4 regions of the Gemmobacter denitrificans genome follow, and region 4 is predicted to be linked to each of the others. Evidence: riboswitches for the same ligand, from Rfam matches in the RefSeq annotation. Region 4 holds a riboswitch; each other region holds the start of a gene.
The links. Region 4 has a riboswitch for cobalamin ahead of V6590_RS05450 (DUF1636 family protein). Riboswitches for the same ligand answer to the same signal wherever they lie in the genome.
Positions count from the first base shown of each region.

Region 1: linked by a shared signal. The riboswitch ahead of V6590_RS07730 (DUF1636 family protein) and the one ahead of V6590_RS05450 (DUF1636 family protein) in region 4 are both predicted to bind cobalamin.
Region 2: linked by a shared signal. The riboswitch ahead of V6590_RS07990 (energy-coupling factor ABC transporter permease) and the one ahead of V6590_RS05450 (DUF1636 family protein) in region 4 are both predicted to bind cobalamin.
Region 3: linked by a shared signal. The riboswitch ahead of V6590_RS07530 (aromatic ring-hydroxylating oxygenase subunit alpha) and the one ahead of V6590_RS05450 (DUF1636 family protein) in region 4 are both predicted to bind cobalamin.

Region 1 is NZ_JBALHR010000003.1:406,612-410,248, forward strand. Features, by position in the region: gene V6590_RS07720 (ABC transporter substrate-binding protein) at 1-627, opposite strand, end outside; gene V6590_RS07725 (ABC transporter ATP-binding protein) at 643-1,419, opposite strand; gene V6590_RS07730 (DUF1636 family protein) at 1,416-1,868, opposite strand; cobalamin riboswitch at 1,901-2,112, opposite strand; gene V6590_RS07735 (type I glyceraldehyde-3-phosphate dehydrogenase) at 2,154-3,140, opposite strand; gene V6590_RS07740 (calcium-binding protein) at 3,248-3,637, opposite strand, start outside.
Region 2 is NZ_JBALHR010000003.1:465,850-469,486, forward strand. Features, by position in the region: gene V6590_RS07985 (metallophosphoesterase family protein) at 1-1,006, shown strand, start outside; cobalamin riboswitch at 1,071-1,288, shown strand; gene V6590_RS07990 (energy-coupling factor ABC transporter permease) at 1,322-1,993, shown strand; gene V6590_RS07995 (mechanosensitive ion channel family protein) at 2,075-3,637, opposite strand, start outside.
Region 3 is NZ_JBALHR010000003.1:367,768-371,404, forward strand. Features, by position in the region: gene V6590_RS07525 (FAD-binding oxidoreductase) at 1-653, opposite strand, end outside; gene V6590_RS07530 (aromatic ring-hydroxylating oxygenase subunit alpha) at 659-1,900, opposite strand; cobalamin riboswitch at 2,020-2,211, opposite strand; gene V6590_RS07535 (GntR family transcriptional regulator) at 2,311-2,994, opposite strand; gene V6590_RS07540 (amino acid synthesis family protein) at 3,091-3,637, shown strand, end outside.
Region 4 is NZ_JBALHR010000002.1:465,432-469,068, forward strand. Features, by position in the region: gene cobN (cobaltochelatase subunit CobN) at 1-103, opposite strand, end outside; gene cobW (cobalamin biosynthesis protein CobW) at 107-1,141, opposite strand; gene V6590_RS05450 (DUF1636 family protein) at 1,138-1,536, opposite strand; cobalamin riboswitch at 1,617-1,811, opposite strand; gene cobO (cob(I)yrinic acid a,c-diamide adenosyltransferase) at 1,975-2,613, shown strand; gene V6590_RS05460 (cobyric acid synthase) at 2,844-3,637, shown strand, end outside.

The DNA of each region.
Region 1 (3,637 bases), on a different contig from region 4:
ATAGGCCCCGGCGGTGAAGGGCGCTTCCTCGCCACTGTCATAGACAAATACGCGCAGCGGGTTTGCGCGATCCACCCCCGCTGTCACTTCGGCCAGACGTGCCTGCCATCCCGCCACCAGACCTTCGGCGCGGTCTTCGACCCCGAAGATGCGCCCGAGGTTCAGAATGTCGGCATACATGTCATCCATGCTGGATTTGGACTTGGGTCCGATATGGATGCAGCTTTCGGTCAGTTCATAGGTCTTGATGTCGAAAGCGGCCAGCGTTTCCGGCGTCACCTCGCCGCCGACCTTCATCCCGTAGTTCCAGCCGGCAAAGAAGAAATCGGCTTCGGCACCAGCCAGGATCTCTTTTGTCGGGTATTTCGACGACAGTTCGGGAAGTTCGGCCACGCCGTCACGCATCTCCTCGTCCAGCGTTTTCCAGCCGGAAATGCCGGTATAGCCGACCATCCGGTCCCGCAGGCCCAGAACCAGCATCATTTCGGTCAGGTTCACGTCATTGGAAATGGCGCGGGCAGGGGCTGCATCAAAGGTCACCTCGCGGTCGCAGCTTTTCACGGTCACCGGGAAGGCGGCCGCAGCAGAGGCCGAGCAGAGAAGGGCAAGCAGGGAGAGGCGGATCATCTTGGGTCCTGAAGGTTAGAGATGGAAGGAAAAGCGCGGGCTGGGGCCGCTGCGGTCGATGCGCGCCTTCACCTGAAAGGCGTCGGCAAGGGTGGTTTCCGACAGCGCCAGATCAGGCGGACCATCGGCCAGAATGCGGCCATCGCGCAGGATCAGCACGCGTTCGGCAAATTCGGCGGCCAGTGTCAGATCATGCAGCGTGGCGATGACAGTCAGGCCAAGGCCTTTCAGCAGTGCCAGCAGTTCAAGCTGATGGCGGATATCCAGGTGGTTGGTGGGTTCGTCCAGCACGATCACCCGTGGTTGCTGGGCCAGCGCGCGCGCCACCATGACCCGCTGGCGTTCCCCGCCCGAAAGCGTGCCGAACGGGCGGTCTGCCATGGCAGTCAGGTCCATGCGCAGGATCGCGGCTTCGATGATCGCGGCATCCTCGCCGCCGGGCGTGGCAAGGCCGGATCCCCAGCCCCGGCGATGGGGCAGGCGGCCAAGGGCCACGATCTGCCGCGCGGTCAGGGCAAAATCGGTAGGTTGTTCCTGCAGCACGGCCGCAAGGCTGCGCGCGGCATCCGTGGCGGACAGCGCCCAGATATCGCGCCCCATCAGCCGCACCGTGCCCCGGCGCGGGGCCTGATGACGGTAGATCAGCCGCAAGAGCGAGGATTTTCCGGCCCCGTTCGCACCGCAGACCGCCATGATCTGCCCCTGCGGCACGCTAAAGTTGATATCCGACAGGATGTCAGGCCGGCCCCTTGGCCCCCAGCACACCCCCGACAGTTCGACCGCTGCGGTCATTGGATGGTGCCTTCGCGGGTCACGATCATCGCGGCGGGAATGCGGGCCAGAGTGTTGTCGCACAGGCGCGGCGGGCAATCCTTGCCGCCCATCCAGCCATCTTCGACAGCGGCATATAGCCGGGCAAATTCCACCAGATCGTCAATCGGCTGGTTCGGGTCGATGTCGCCGAACAGCCATGTCGCCTTGGCCGTGGCCCGCCAACCGACCACGCAGGGTTTGCCATGATCGGTCACACATCCGGCCAGGCAGGCAGTGCCCGACACTTCGAACGCCTCATCCAGCCCCGCCGTCGCAATGGCCGCGCGCAGCTTTTTCAAAAGCGCATGCCCCGGGGCGCAGGCCTGCCCCTGATGCTTGCAGGCCTTGCAGACCAGAATCTGATGCGGCGCGGTTTGCGCCACGGAATAAGGGGGTGCGGCCACGGGCCGCGGTTTGGAAAGGTCCATCATATGCTCCATCCGGGGCACCCCGCCCGGGTCGGTTGATTGCTCTGATGGCAGGTCTCCTGACTCGCGGGTCGTGGCTTGCTCCACCTTCCCGGCCTTTGGGGCCAGTGGTTTCGGAGGTCGCTCACCGCTTACAGTTGCGGGGGCAGTCACGGATTTGGCGGCTGTTGCCTACACCACACCGTATTCCCTTTTCACCCGGCCGCGCTTGGTTTGGCCGGGAACCATCGGTGCCGACAATCGCCGGTGCGGGGATTTCCGTCAAGCCATGATCACGACGCAGGATCAGGCGGGGGCGACCTCGGCGCATATCAGCCGGGCGACATCAAGCATGCGGTTGGAAAAGCCCCATTCATTGTCGTACCAGCCAAAGACCCGCAGCATCCCGCCCCGGGTGACCCGGGTTTCGGGGCAGGCCATGACGATGCTTTCGGGCCTTGCGCGCAGGTCGGATGAGACAAGCGGCAGGTCGGTCGCGCCGATCACCCCGCCCGCCGTGCGGAACACTGTATTTACCGCTGCCGCATCTGTCGGGCGTTCGGTCATCACGCAAAGATCAACGGCCGAAACGCTGGCCGTGGGCACCCGCACGGCGCTGCCCTCCAGCCGACCGGCAAGTTCGGGCAAGACCCGGTCCACCAGCCGCTGCGCCGAGGTGGTCGTGGGCACCATGGACAGCGCGGCGGCGCGTGACCGGGCGAAATCGGCGGCCGGGGCGTCTACCGTGGGCTGGCTGCCGGTATAGCAATGGATGGTGGTCATCGATCCGGTCACGATGCCCCAGTGCTGATGGATCAGTCGCGCCAGCGGGGCCAGCGCATTGGTGGTGCAGGAGGCATTGGACACGATCCGCTGCCCGGCAAGCTGGGTTTCATTCGCGCCCAGAACCAGCGTCAGATCTGCGGCAGCCGAAGGGCCCGAGATCAGCACCCGCCGGGCCCCGGCCTGCAACCCGCGTTCGGCCACGGCCCGGGCGTCGGCCCGGCCAGTACATTCCATCACCAGATCGACGCCGCGCAGGTCCAGCCCCGAAATATCGGGCGTGCGATGCAGCGGAATGGCCGTGCCATTCACCACCAGCGCACCGGGTTCGAGCGTCACAAGGCCCGGAAACGGGCCAAAGACACTGTCATACTGGAACAGATAGGCGCACATTTCCGCAGCGGCGATGTCATTGATCCCCGCAATACTCAGATCCGGCGCAGCCCCACCCGCCCAGGCCCGCAGGACAGAACGTCCGATCCGACCAAAGCCGTTGATGAAGACCTGCATCGCTCTGCCCCCGGTTGCCATGATCGCCGAAGTCTGACCACGCCCCGGCGGCAGTTGCAACCGGGGAATTTGATCACGTTTTGTGACGGTCGGGCTGCGGGCGCGTTTCAGGCCAGAAGGATATCGGCGTGGGTCAGCACCGCCCCATCCTGCAGATCGGCGATCAGGATGGCCTCTTTCGCGCCATTGCCATCTGCATCAAACCACAGCGTGCTGTCGCTTGTGCGGAACAGGAACAGGTCGGTCGCATAGGCGGCCTCGACATTGGTGCCGCTGCGGAAATACTGCGACGCCAGCGTGCCTGCCGCCATGCCCGACAGGCCAAAGCCCGCGCGGATCAATTGGATCGCATCATTGTTGCCGCTGGACGCCCCGAAATCGGTGATGCTGTCGCCGCCTTCGGCCTTGCGGGAAAAGACGAACACGTCATTGCCGTCGCCCCCGGTCAGCGTGTCAGTGCCGCGCCCGCCGGTCAGCGTGTCATTGCCATCTTCCCC
Region 2 (3,637 bases), on a different contig from region 4:
TCGGCGTGAGGGGGATCTGCATTGGGAAAGCCCGTTTGGCCTGTCGGATCGACCGCAGGACAGGGTCTATCCGGCCCGATCGGCGGATGGCGGGATCATCCGATGGCTGCCCGACGCGTCATGCCTGATCGAACCCGAGCCGGGCCTGTGGCTTCTGCTGCTGGATGTCACGATCTTCGAGCCGCGCACGGGCATTGCCGACCCCCATCGCAAACGCGCCTTTCTGGACCCGTCGGCTGCGGGCTGGACGGCGGCGCTGCGCCAGAAACCCTATCTGTTCGACTGGATCGCGGATGTCTGCGCCCGGGCGAAAACCTTGGGCAAGGTGCTGGTGCCGGTGTCGCATTACCCGGTGCTGGACCATTGGCCCGGCCTTGCCCCGGTGTTGCCCGGCGCAACTTTGGTCAGGCGGGCCCCCATCCCGCAGGTGGCCGAACGGTTGGCGGCGGCTGGGCTCCGGCTGCATTTTGGCGGCCATCTGCACATTCATGCGCAGAGCCTGCGCGCAACTTCGGCGGGGCCTTTCACCGATGTTGCGCTGCCATCGACCTGCGCCTTTCCCCCGGCGGCCATGCTGCTGGACGGCGATGCGGCGGGGTTTGACCTGACGCCACTTCCCTTGGGCGATCTGCCCGATGATCCGCATGTCACTGCCGTGCATCTGGCCGAGGGGCATTCCACGGCGCAGGGCGGGTTGGGGCCATCGCTTGCCGCCCGCCACCGGACCCGCGCATTGGAGCGCAAGATTGCAGCGGGTTTGCCTGCAGAGCTGCGCCCCGATGCCCTGCCCGATGGCATTTCGGGGGATGATCTGGCCGATCTTCTGATGCTGATCGACGCAGGGCCACTGGCCATCGAGACACTTTCACCGATGCGGATTGCCCATCTGCACCGCCTTGCCGCCCGCCCGGCAACAGGCTGGACGGCCGAGCTGCACCGGCTGTTGGCCGAGGCGCTGGCCCGCGCTGATCACCGCCCGGACCGGCTGCCTGCCGCAATTGCCTGAGGGTTGCGGTTCGGTCCCGCCGCTGCGCATGTCGTTTGCCGACTTGACGATCCGCCAACCCGGCGCAACAAAGGATCATCAAGGTGCCCGAGGTGCAAAGGCCAAGGGCTGAAACGGGAATGGGGAAGGGCGGACCAAATCGCGGCGCCCCGACCCCAGCCGCCCCCGCGACTGTCAGCGGTGAGCGCCTGTCCAACAGCCACTGCCCCCGAACCGGGGCGGGAAGGCGGGCAGGGGCCATGACCCGCGAGCCAGGAGACCGGCCTTGCAAGGACAATGACAACTGCCGTCGGGTGTGACGGCAAGGAGAGAGACATGCATATCGAACCGGGCCTCGTGGACGGGGCAAAAATCGTGCTGAGCTATGGTACTGCCGCTGCGGCTGGCGCCACGGCACTCTGGCACGCCCGTGAAACCATCCGTGAAAGCGGTGTGGCGTCGCTGGCGCTGCGCAGCGTTGCGGCTGGCGTCCTGACCTTCATCTTCTTCGAAGTCCTGCCGCATTTCGCGGTTGGTGTTTCCGAAGTGCACCTGATTCTGGGGTCAACCCTGTTCCTGCTGCTGGGCGCGGGGCCGTCGGCCATCGGGCTTGCCCTTGGCCTTCTGGTGCAGGGGATGTTCTTCGCCCCGACCGACCTGCCGCAATTCGGCATGAACATGACCACGCTGCTGGCCCCGATGTTCGTGATGATGGTCGTGGCCAAGCGCCTGATCGCGCCGGGCACCGCCTATGTCGATCTGGCCTATGCGCAGGTTCTGCAGCTTTCGCTGGTCTATCAGGGCGGCATCGTGGCCTGGGTGGCGTTCTGGGCCTTCTACGGTCAGGGCTTTGCGGCCACCACCTCGGTCGCAACCTTCGGTCTGGCCTATATGACGGTTGTCCTGCTGGAGCCGATCGTTGATCTGGCAGTGCTGGCCGTGGCAAAGACCCTGCGTGGCCAGACCCCTGCCGCGCTGGTCAGCCCGCGCCTTTACGCCGCCGCCTGAGCGAACGGACCACAATCTGAAACAGAAACCCCCGCAAGGCTTTGGCACCTTGCGGGGGTATTTTTTTGCCCGTCGTGATGTTCAGCCCTGTGTCGCTGCTGCTGCTTCTGCAGCGGCCTTGCGCTCTGCCATCAGCTTTGCTGCCGCGGCCGACGCATTGCCATCCTGCACATGCACCGTCGGGAAGGGGATCTTGATGCCCTTTTCGGCAAAGGCTTTGGCGATGTTCAGATAGGCGCGGCGGCGGATCACGAACTGTTCGCCCGGTTTGGTGACCATCTTCAACCGCAACTCGATCCCGTATTCGCCGAAGGCCTGCACACCTTGCAGCTTCAGCGGTTCATAGATGTTCGGGGCGAATTCCGGGTTCTGTGCCAGTTCCTGCCCGATCTTCTTGATGATCTTGCGCGCCTCTTCCAGATCGGTGGCGTAATCGACTGTGATATTGAATTTGTCGATCACGAATTCGGTGGTCAGGTTCTGGATCGCGCCCAGTTCGCTGAACGGCACCACAGTCAGATAGCCCCGGTGATGGCGCAGCTTGACCGAGCGCAGGCTGAAGCTTTCCACCGTGCCCATATGCGATGCACTGGTGATGTAATGCCCCACCCGAAACGCATCGTCGAACAGATAGAAGATCCCCGCGATCACATCCTTGACCAGCGTCTGCGCGCCAAAACCGATGGCAACCCCGACAACACCAGCCCCGGCGATCAGGGGCGCGATCTCGACCCCCAGCGAAGACAGGACCATCAGCACGGTCACCACCACGACGGTTGCGAACAGGATGTTCTGCAGAATGGGCAGCAGGGTGCGGCTGCGGGCATGATCTGCCGCCACCGCATGGCCGGGGGCGGAACCGGCGCTTTCCCCTTCGATCTGGCCAAGTTTGTGGGCGATGATCGCCTTGATGACGCTCCAGCCGAAATCGGCGGCCAGGATGATGATGAGCGCATTGGCCGAACCCGCGATCAACCGGTCCGCCATGGTTTCGCGCGCGTCGATGCTGTCCAGGGTGATCCCTGCGACCCGTCCCAACAGCAGCACGGCCAAGGCGATCAGCACCACCCGGATGCCCCGATCCACCACGGCAACGATGACCGGGGGCACAGGCCGGTCTTGCGCCCCGGCCGCGATCACGGTTTCTGACGGCATGTCTTCGCTGCTTCCACCCTCACTGTCGGGTTCGGCCTGGGCTTGCGGGCGTTGCGGCGCGCGCAACACATGGATCACGGCCCGGTTCGCCACCCAGATCAGGGCGGGCAGACACACCGCAGCGACGGCCAGCCAGAACATCAGGCGCGCGCCGATCTCATCCAGAATGAACAGCAGCACGAAATAGGCCGCCAGCAGCCATGAAACGGTGTGGCCAGTGCCAGTGCCTGCGTTGGGCCGACGCCAGACGGCGGCAAGCGCCGCAACCAGACAGATCATCTTGGTCGGGATCAGAATGGCGCGCTGGCCTGCCGCGTCAAATCCCAGATAGCCAGCCACTGCCATGATGGCGAAGAATGCGGCGACAAGACCGGTCAGGATCGTGCCCCAGCGATACCAGTGTTGGGCCATTTCGTCGGAAATCGGCAGGATGCGATATTCGGCGGCATGGGGCAGGTTCATCGAAGGGGGCACCAGCAGCACCCGCCC
Region 3 (3,637 bases), on a different contig from region 4:
TCGCGGTCCAGATAATCCGGCGCCATCAGGCCCAGCATGATCTGGTTCAGCCGCCCCTTGTAGCCGGGCCAGACGCGGAAGGGATCGGCCTCTTCCACGGTAAAGCGCAGCTGCAATCCGGGCACGCGATTGGCGAATTGCTCCAGCCTTTCGCGGAAGATGATCTCGGACGGGCGGCGCGCGGCATGAACAAACACGATGTCGGGCATTTCGCCTGAATCCCAGGCCCATGTGGTCATCGACATCATCGGAGTGATGCCGGAACCGGCCGAGATGAACAGGTATTTCCGTGCCGGATGGCGGTGAAAGCTGAAGATGCCATTCGGGCCATAGGCCTTGATCTTCATCCCCGGCTTCAGATGATCCAGCATCCAGCGTGTGCCGATGCTGCCCGACTGCGCCTTGACCGTTACCGTGATCGACAAGGGCCGCGAAGGGCTGGAACTGATCGTATAGGTGCGCTGCACATTGCCGCCGGGCACCGGCAGATCAAGCGTGACAAACTGCCCCGGCTGATAGTCGAACCATGCGCCCGAAGGCGCGCGGAAGGTGAAGCTGGCGGTATCATCATTTTCCGGCACGACCATGGCACATTCCAGCATCTCGCGGTCCTGCCACGGCTCCAGAGACCAGTTGGCGCGAAACTTGCCCATCTGTCTTACTCCGCCGCCAAGGCGGGCTTGGGGGCCAGCCGTTCGGACATGGTGTCGCAATACCAATCGACGAACTGGATCACCCCTTCTTCCTGGATGGTCGAATAGGGGCCGGGTTCATAGGCGGGGGACAGGATGCCCTTCTGGTTTTCCTCGACCACCTGCCGGTCTTCGTCATTGGTGTTCATCCAGACGGTGGTCAGATCGGCCAGATCGTAATCCACGCCGTCCTGCGCGTCTTCGGGCACCAGCCAGAAGGTTGTCACTTCGGTTTCCGTGGCGCTGATCGGCAGCACGCGGAAGACGATGGCATGATCGGCAAGGAAGTGGTTCCAGGTGTTTGGATAGTGGAAGAACAGCAAACTGCCCGCATCGTTGAAGGGCATCTGGCCCATGCGTTTGCCCTTCACCGCTGCCTTGCCAGACAGGGTATAGCTTTCGGCATTGTTCAGCAGCGGGATGCGCGCCAGCCGCCATTGCATCCTGGGATGGTTGACAAAGCGCGAGGGCAGGCCCGCCGCTTCGCAGCGCGCCCAATGGGCCAGAATTTCCGGGCTGGCGGCATCGGGGCCTTCCATGGCCGTCATGCGCGGATTGTCGGAATAGGTGCGGCACAGCGACGGATGCGAGCCACCGCAGTGATAACATTCGCGGTTGTTTTCGATCACCAGTTTCCAGTTGCCCTTTTCCACGATGGTGGATCGCAGCGCCACCCTGGCGGATTTCAGGCCCGCTGGGGCCAGATAGGCCATGGCCGTCTTGGCCAGATCGGCAATGGCCGGGGGCACATCGGCAAGGCAGATGAACACCATCCCGGCCAGATCGACGCAATGAACCTTTTTAAGCCCGTGCTGTGCCGGATCAAAGCTGTCCTGCATGTCGCGGGCGTAAAGCAGCTTGCCGTCCAGATCATAGGTCCATTGATGATAGGGGCAGACCAGCTTGGGTGACGACCCGCTGTCCTTTGCGCAAAGCCGTTGGCCACGATGGCGGCAGACGTTGTGGAAGGCGCGGATCATGCCGTCGTTGCCCCGTGTGATGACGACCGGATAGGCCCCCACCTGAAGCGTGACGAAATTGCCGGGCTTGGGCAGGGCGCAGGCCGGAATTGCAAACAACCATTCACGATACCAGATATGGTCCAGATCGGCCTGCAACACATCGTCATGGCAATACAGCTCACGCGACAGGGAATAGTCTTTCCGGCGCGCACTGATCTGCGCCAGGATTTCTGATTGGCTCGGCATGTCCGACCTCGCTTGGCCCGCGCCTCCCCGCACGGGTCCGGTTTCATGGGTGCGACAAAACCGGGCCCCCGAGGTGGAGGCCATATCCGGCCCCACCCGCAACCCCGCATTTCATCGCGGTTTGACAGGCGTTCCTGGCTGGTTTCCGGGCTGAGGGAGCGGCCTTGCGACCATGCCCGGCGCCTTCCCGGGGACCGGTTCCCCAGTGGCCTTCGCCGTGCTCTCCCGTCACCGTTGCGGGGGCAGCGCCGGTCTTGCACCGGCTTCCCAATTCTCCGCCAGATGGCGGCACCATGAACACCGTCATGCTGCCCCATTTGCGACATGCCGCAATGTCCAAATGCGACACTCTGTTCACCATGGCCGGACTGGCCATCAAGGGGCCGCCGGGCAAGTTGGCGACGGGGGAGTCAGGGCTTGGCGGCCAGTTGGGTCTTGGCGATGGTCGCAGCTTCGGTCAGGTGGTCGCGGACTGCGTGAGCGGCGGCATCAGGATCATTGGCGCAGATCGCGCTGCATATCCGCGCCATATGCGCGGGGCCAGAAATCCGCCGGTCGGTGCTGGCCAGCGTCAGGGCGCGCAACCGCGAGATGCGGCTGTTCAGGCGCTGCACGATGTCCCAGGCAACATGATGTCCGGCTGTTTCGAAAATCACCTGGTAGAATGCTGTTGTCGCGTCATAAACCGTGCCCGGCACCGCTTCGGCAAAGGCAGCTTCCAGCCGTGACAGCGCCGCCTGCAGTCTGGCCTTGACCGGGGCATCCGCCAGGCGGGCGCAGGCAGCAGCGGCATCGGATTCCAGCAAACGGCGAATGTCATAGACCTGCCGTGCCTGATCCCAATCCAGCCGGGCCACGATCGGGCCGCTGCGGCCCTGCAATTCCACCAGCCCCTCGGCCTCCAGATAGCGGATCGCCTCGCGCACGACAGAGCGCGACACACCCAGCTGATCGCAGAGCGTGCGTTCCACCAGCCTGTCGCCGCCGGAAAACCGCCCGGTGATGATTGCTTGCCGCAGCCTGTCCACCGCCAGCCCGCGCAAGGTGGTGGGGGTATGGGCAATGCGCAGGTCGATATCGTCTGTCGGTTTCATCCAGACAGGATAGGTGGCGCCGGTCGGCAAATCAAGTCAATATTGACATATCATAAGATGGTATACCACCATACGGAAAGCACACAGGAGGCGCAGATGGCGGCACAGATTCGCAAGACCTATCTCACTGTCGAAACGACGTTGATCGAAGGCGGGCGCGCGGCGCCGAAACCACTGAAGCTGATCTCTGCTGCCGTGGTGTTGCAGAACCCTTGGGCCGGGCGGGGCTTTGTCGAAGACCTGAAGCCCGAAATTCATGCGGTCGCGCCCGAGATTGGCGCCCTGCTGACTGCGATGATCCTGGAAGCCGCAGGCGGACCCGACTCTGTCGAAGCCTATGGGAAAGCCGCGGTGGTGGGTCTGAATGGCGAGTTGGAACATGCCAATGCGCTGATCCACACCCTGCGCTTTGGCAATCATTACCGGCAGGCCTTGGGGGCAAAGACCTATCTCGCCTTCACCAATGTGCGCGGCCCCGCCAATACGCCGGTCATGATCCCCCTGATGGACAAACATGATGAGGGGCGCCGGTCGCATTATCAGACCGTGCATTTCTCGATCCCCGATGCACCCGGGGCAGATGAGATTGTGGTGGCACTGGGGGCCGCGACAGCAGGGCGCCCGCATCACCGCATTGGCGACC
Region 4 (3,637 bases):
TGTCGGAAAACGACAGAACCACCAGATCCGCAGGTGTCTGGCCCGGATCATAGGGGGTCTCGCTTTCCTCAAGCCCGTGGCTTTCGCGGAAGGTGACGTGCAAGGATCAGCCCTCCAGCACGGCGCGGATCGCCGTTTCGTTCACATGATCATGTTCGGCAATGACCACCAGCCGGGTGGCGCGCGGCGTATCGCCCCAGGGCCGGTCATATTGCGCGCGGACGCGTTCGCCCACGGCCTGCACCAGCATCCGCATCGGCTTGCCCACGACCGCGACATAGCCCTTCACGCGCAGGATATCCTGTTCGCGGGCCAGACGGCGGATGGCCTCTTGCAGCCGGTCGGGATCGGCCACTTCGGGCAGATCGATCACGACGGTATCGAAGTCGTCATGTTCGTGATCGTCATGGCCGTCATGATGGCTGGGGCGGGCGGCCAGATCATCTTCGGCTGCGGCGTTCAGACCCAGAATGACGCGCGGGTCGATCACCCCTTCGGTCATCGGCAGGATCGGCAGCTTGCGCGGGGCCTCGGCCTCGATCACCGCGCGGGCGGCGGCCAGACCGGCCTCCCCGGCCAGATCGGCCTTGGACAGCAGCACCACATCGGCGCAGGCGATCTGATCCTCGAACACTTCGGACAGCGGGGTTTCGTGATCCAGGCTGTCATCGGCGGCGCGCTGCGCATCCACCGCTGCCACATCGGGGGCAAAGCGACCTGCCGCCACGGCCTCGGCATCGGCCAGGGCCACGACACCATCAACCGTGATCTTCGACCGGATCGCCGGCCAGTCAAAGGCCTTGAGCAAGGGCTTGGGCAGGGCCAGACCCGAGGTTTCGATCAGGATGTGATCGGGGCGCAGCGGCAGGGCCATCAGGGCCTCGATCGTGGGGATGAAATCATCGGCCACGGTGCAGCAGATGCAGCCATTGGCCAGTTCGACGATGTTTTCCACCGGGCAGTTTTCATCGGCGCAGGATTTCAGGATATCGCCATCCACCCCCACGGTGCCGAATTCGTTCACCAGCACGGCCAGACGCTTGCCCTGCGGGTTCTGCATCAGATGGCGGATCAGCGTCGTCTTGCCCGCGCCCAGAAAGCCGGTGATTACGGTGACGGGGATCTTGGTCAGGTCAGTCATTCGGCGGCGTCCTTCAGGGCGGGAATGGGGTCAAGGGCGGGCAGGGGCGGGATGCGCGCAAGGCTCTGCTTGCGGAAGATTTCGGGCCGCTCGCGCCAGGGCACAAGCCCGTCGGCCGTGGCGGCATAGGCCGCCGCCCCTTGCAGAATGGCCGCAGCATGGGTTTCGGGGTCCATTCGGCCATAGACATAGGTCCATTTGTCCGGGGCGGACAAAGCGACGGCACAGCCATTGCTGCAGGCTGAGAGACATTCGACCGGCAGGATTGCCACCCCCTCGGGGAGCGGTTCGGCCAGGAGCGCGGCAAGCAGCTGCGCGCCCGGGCGCGGGCCATCAGGGGGCGCGGCCCCCTCGCGGCGGCAGGTGGTGCAGACATGCAGCAGGGCCTGTGCCATGCGTCTTCTCCCATCGGGCAGGGGCATGGCACGGCAGGGGCAAAGGCCCCGGTCGCGCAGCGGAAACACCCCGTCCGCCCGTCACTTCATTGCTGCTGGCAGGTCTCCCGGCTTGCGGAGCGGGTTTCCCCCCGGTCCCGGCCTTCCCGGCTGTACGCCAGTGGCATGGGGCCTCTCCGGTCACGGTCGCGGGGGCGGCTGCGCTTGCCCCGGATGGGGGGACGCATTCCTTCTTCGCCTGCCACAGGGCAGGAACCAGCATGACCGCCTTGTGACAGATTGGCCTTGCGAGTCAAGAACAGGCGCGGCGTCTGCAGGGGCAAGGGCGACATCCGCCGCCGCAATCGGCGCGACGCCGCCCCCGCTGCGGCAAAGGTCGGAGCCGGGCTTTCCGGCCCTGCGGCAATCGGTTAGACCTGCAGGTCAGAGGAGATGCCCATGACCGACGACGCCGCAGCCCAAAGCACCCCGCAGGATGATCTTGCCCGCCATGCCGCCAAGATGGCCAAGAAAAAGGCCGCCCGCGACAAGATCATGGCCACCAAGGAAGGCGAAAAGGGTCTTGTCATCGTTCATACCGGTGCGGGCAAGGGCAAGTCGTCCTCGGGCTTTGGCATGATCCTGCGATGCATTGCCCATGGCATGCCCTGCGCGGTCGTGCAATTCATCAAGGGGGCCTGGGATACCGGCGAACGTCGGCTGATCGAAGGAAACTTCGGTGACCTTTGCCAATTCCATGCCATGGGCGAAGGCTTCACCTGGGAAACTCAGGACAAGGCGCGTGACATTGCGGCGGCCCGGAAGGGTTGGGAAAAGGCCAAGGAACTGATCCGCGACCCGGACATCCGTTTCGTGCTGCTGGACGAGATCAACATCGCCCTGCGCTACGATTATCTGGCGGTGGACGAGGTGGTTGCCTTTCTGCGTGACGAGAAACCGCCGATGACCCATGTCTGCCTGACGGGCCGCAACGCGAAGGAAGAACTGATCGAGATTGCTGATCTGGTGACCGAGATGGCATTGGTGAAGCATCCGTTTCGGTCGGGGATCAAGGGACAGAAGGGCGTCGAGTTCTGACGCATCGCAAGGATGGGGGCTCTGCCCCCGGCGTGCTGGCGCACGACTCTACCGGGATATTTGGACCAAGATGAAGGGCACGTGGTGTTGACCGAATCCAGGCTGGGTCAGGTTGCGGTACAGGGAGGGATCCTGTTGACCGCCCAAGGTAAAGGCGCCGCGTTTCCCCCGGGAAACCGGCCCGCAGGGCGGAGGGGGCAGCGCCCCCTGATCCCGCAAGGATTTCTGCCATGCCTGCGCTGATGATCCAGGGGGCCGGGTCCAATGTCGGCAAATCCTTGCTGGTGGCCGGGCTGTGCCGGGCCGCGCGTCGGCGGGGGCTGACTGTCGCGCCGTTCAAGCCGCAGAACATGTCGAACAATGCCGCCGTTACCGCAGATGGTGGCGAGATCGGGCGCGCGCAGGCGCTGCAGGCCTTGGCATCTGGGCTTGATCCGATCACCGATATGAACCCGGTCCTGCTGAAACCCGAAAGCGAGGTCGGCGCGCAGGTGGTGGTGCAGGGGCGGCGCATTGCCACGGTGAAGGCGCGCGATTATGCGGCGCTGAAGCCGCAGCTTATGGGCGCAGTGCTGGAAAGCTTTGCGCGCCTGCGTGCGGCGCATGATCTGGTGATCGTGGAAGGGGCAGGCAGCCCGGCCGAGGTCAATCTGCGGGCGGGCGACATTGCCAATATGGGATTTGCCCGGGCGGCGGATGTGCCGGTTGTATTGGCCGGCGATATCGATCGCGGCGGGGTCATTGCGCAGATGATTGGCACCCAGGCGGTGCTTGACCCGGATGATGCTGCGATGATTTCCGGTTTTCTGATCAACAAGTTCCGCGGCGATGTTCGCCTGTTTGATGACGGCTATCGGCTGATTGCGGAACGCACGGTATGGCGCGGGTTCGGGGTGCTGCCCTTCTTTGCAGATGCTGCAAAGCTTCCGGCCGAGGATGCGCTGGATCTGCCGCGCGGGGGCGGGTCGGGCGCGTTCAAGGTGGCGGCGCTGGTCCTGTCACGCATCGCGAATTTTGATGATCT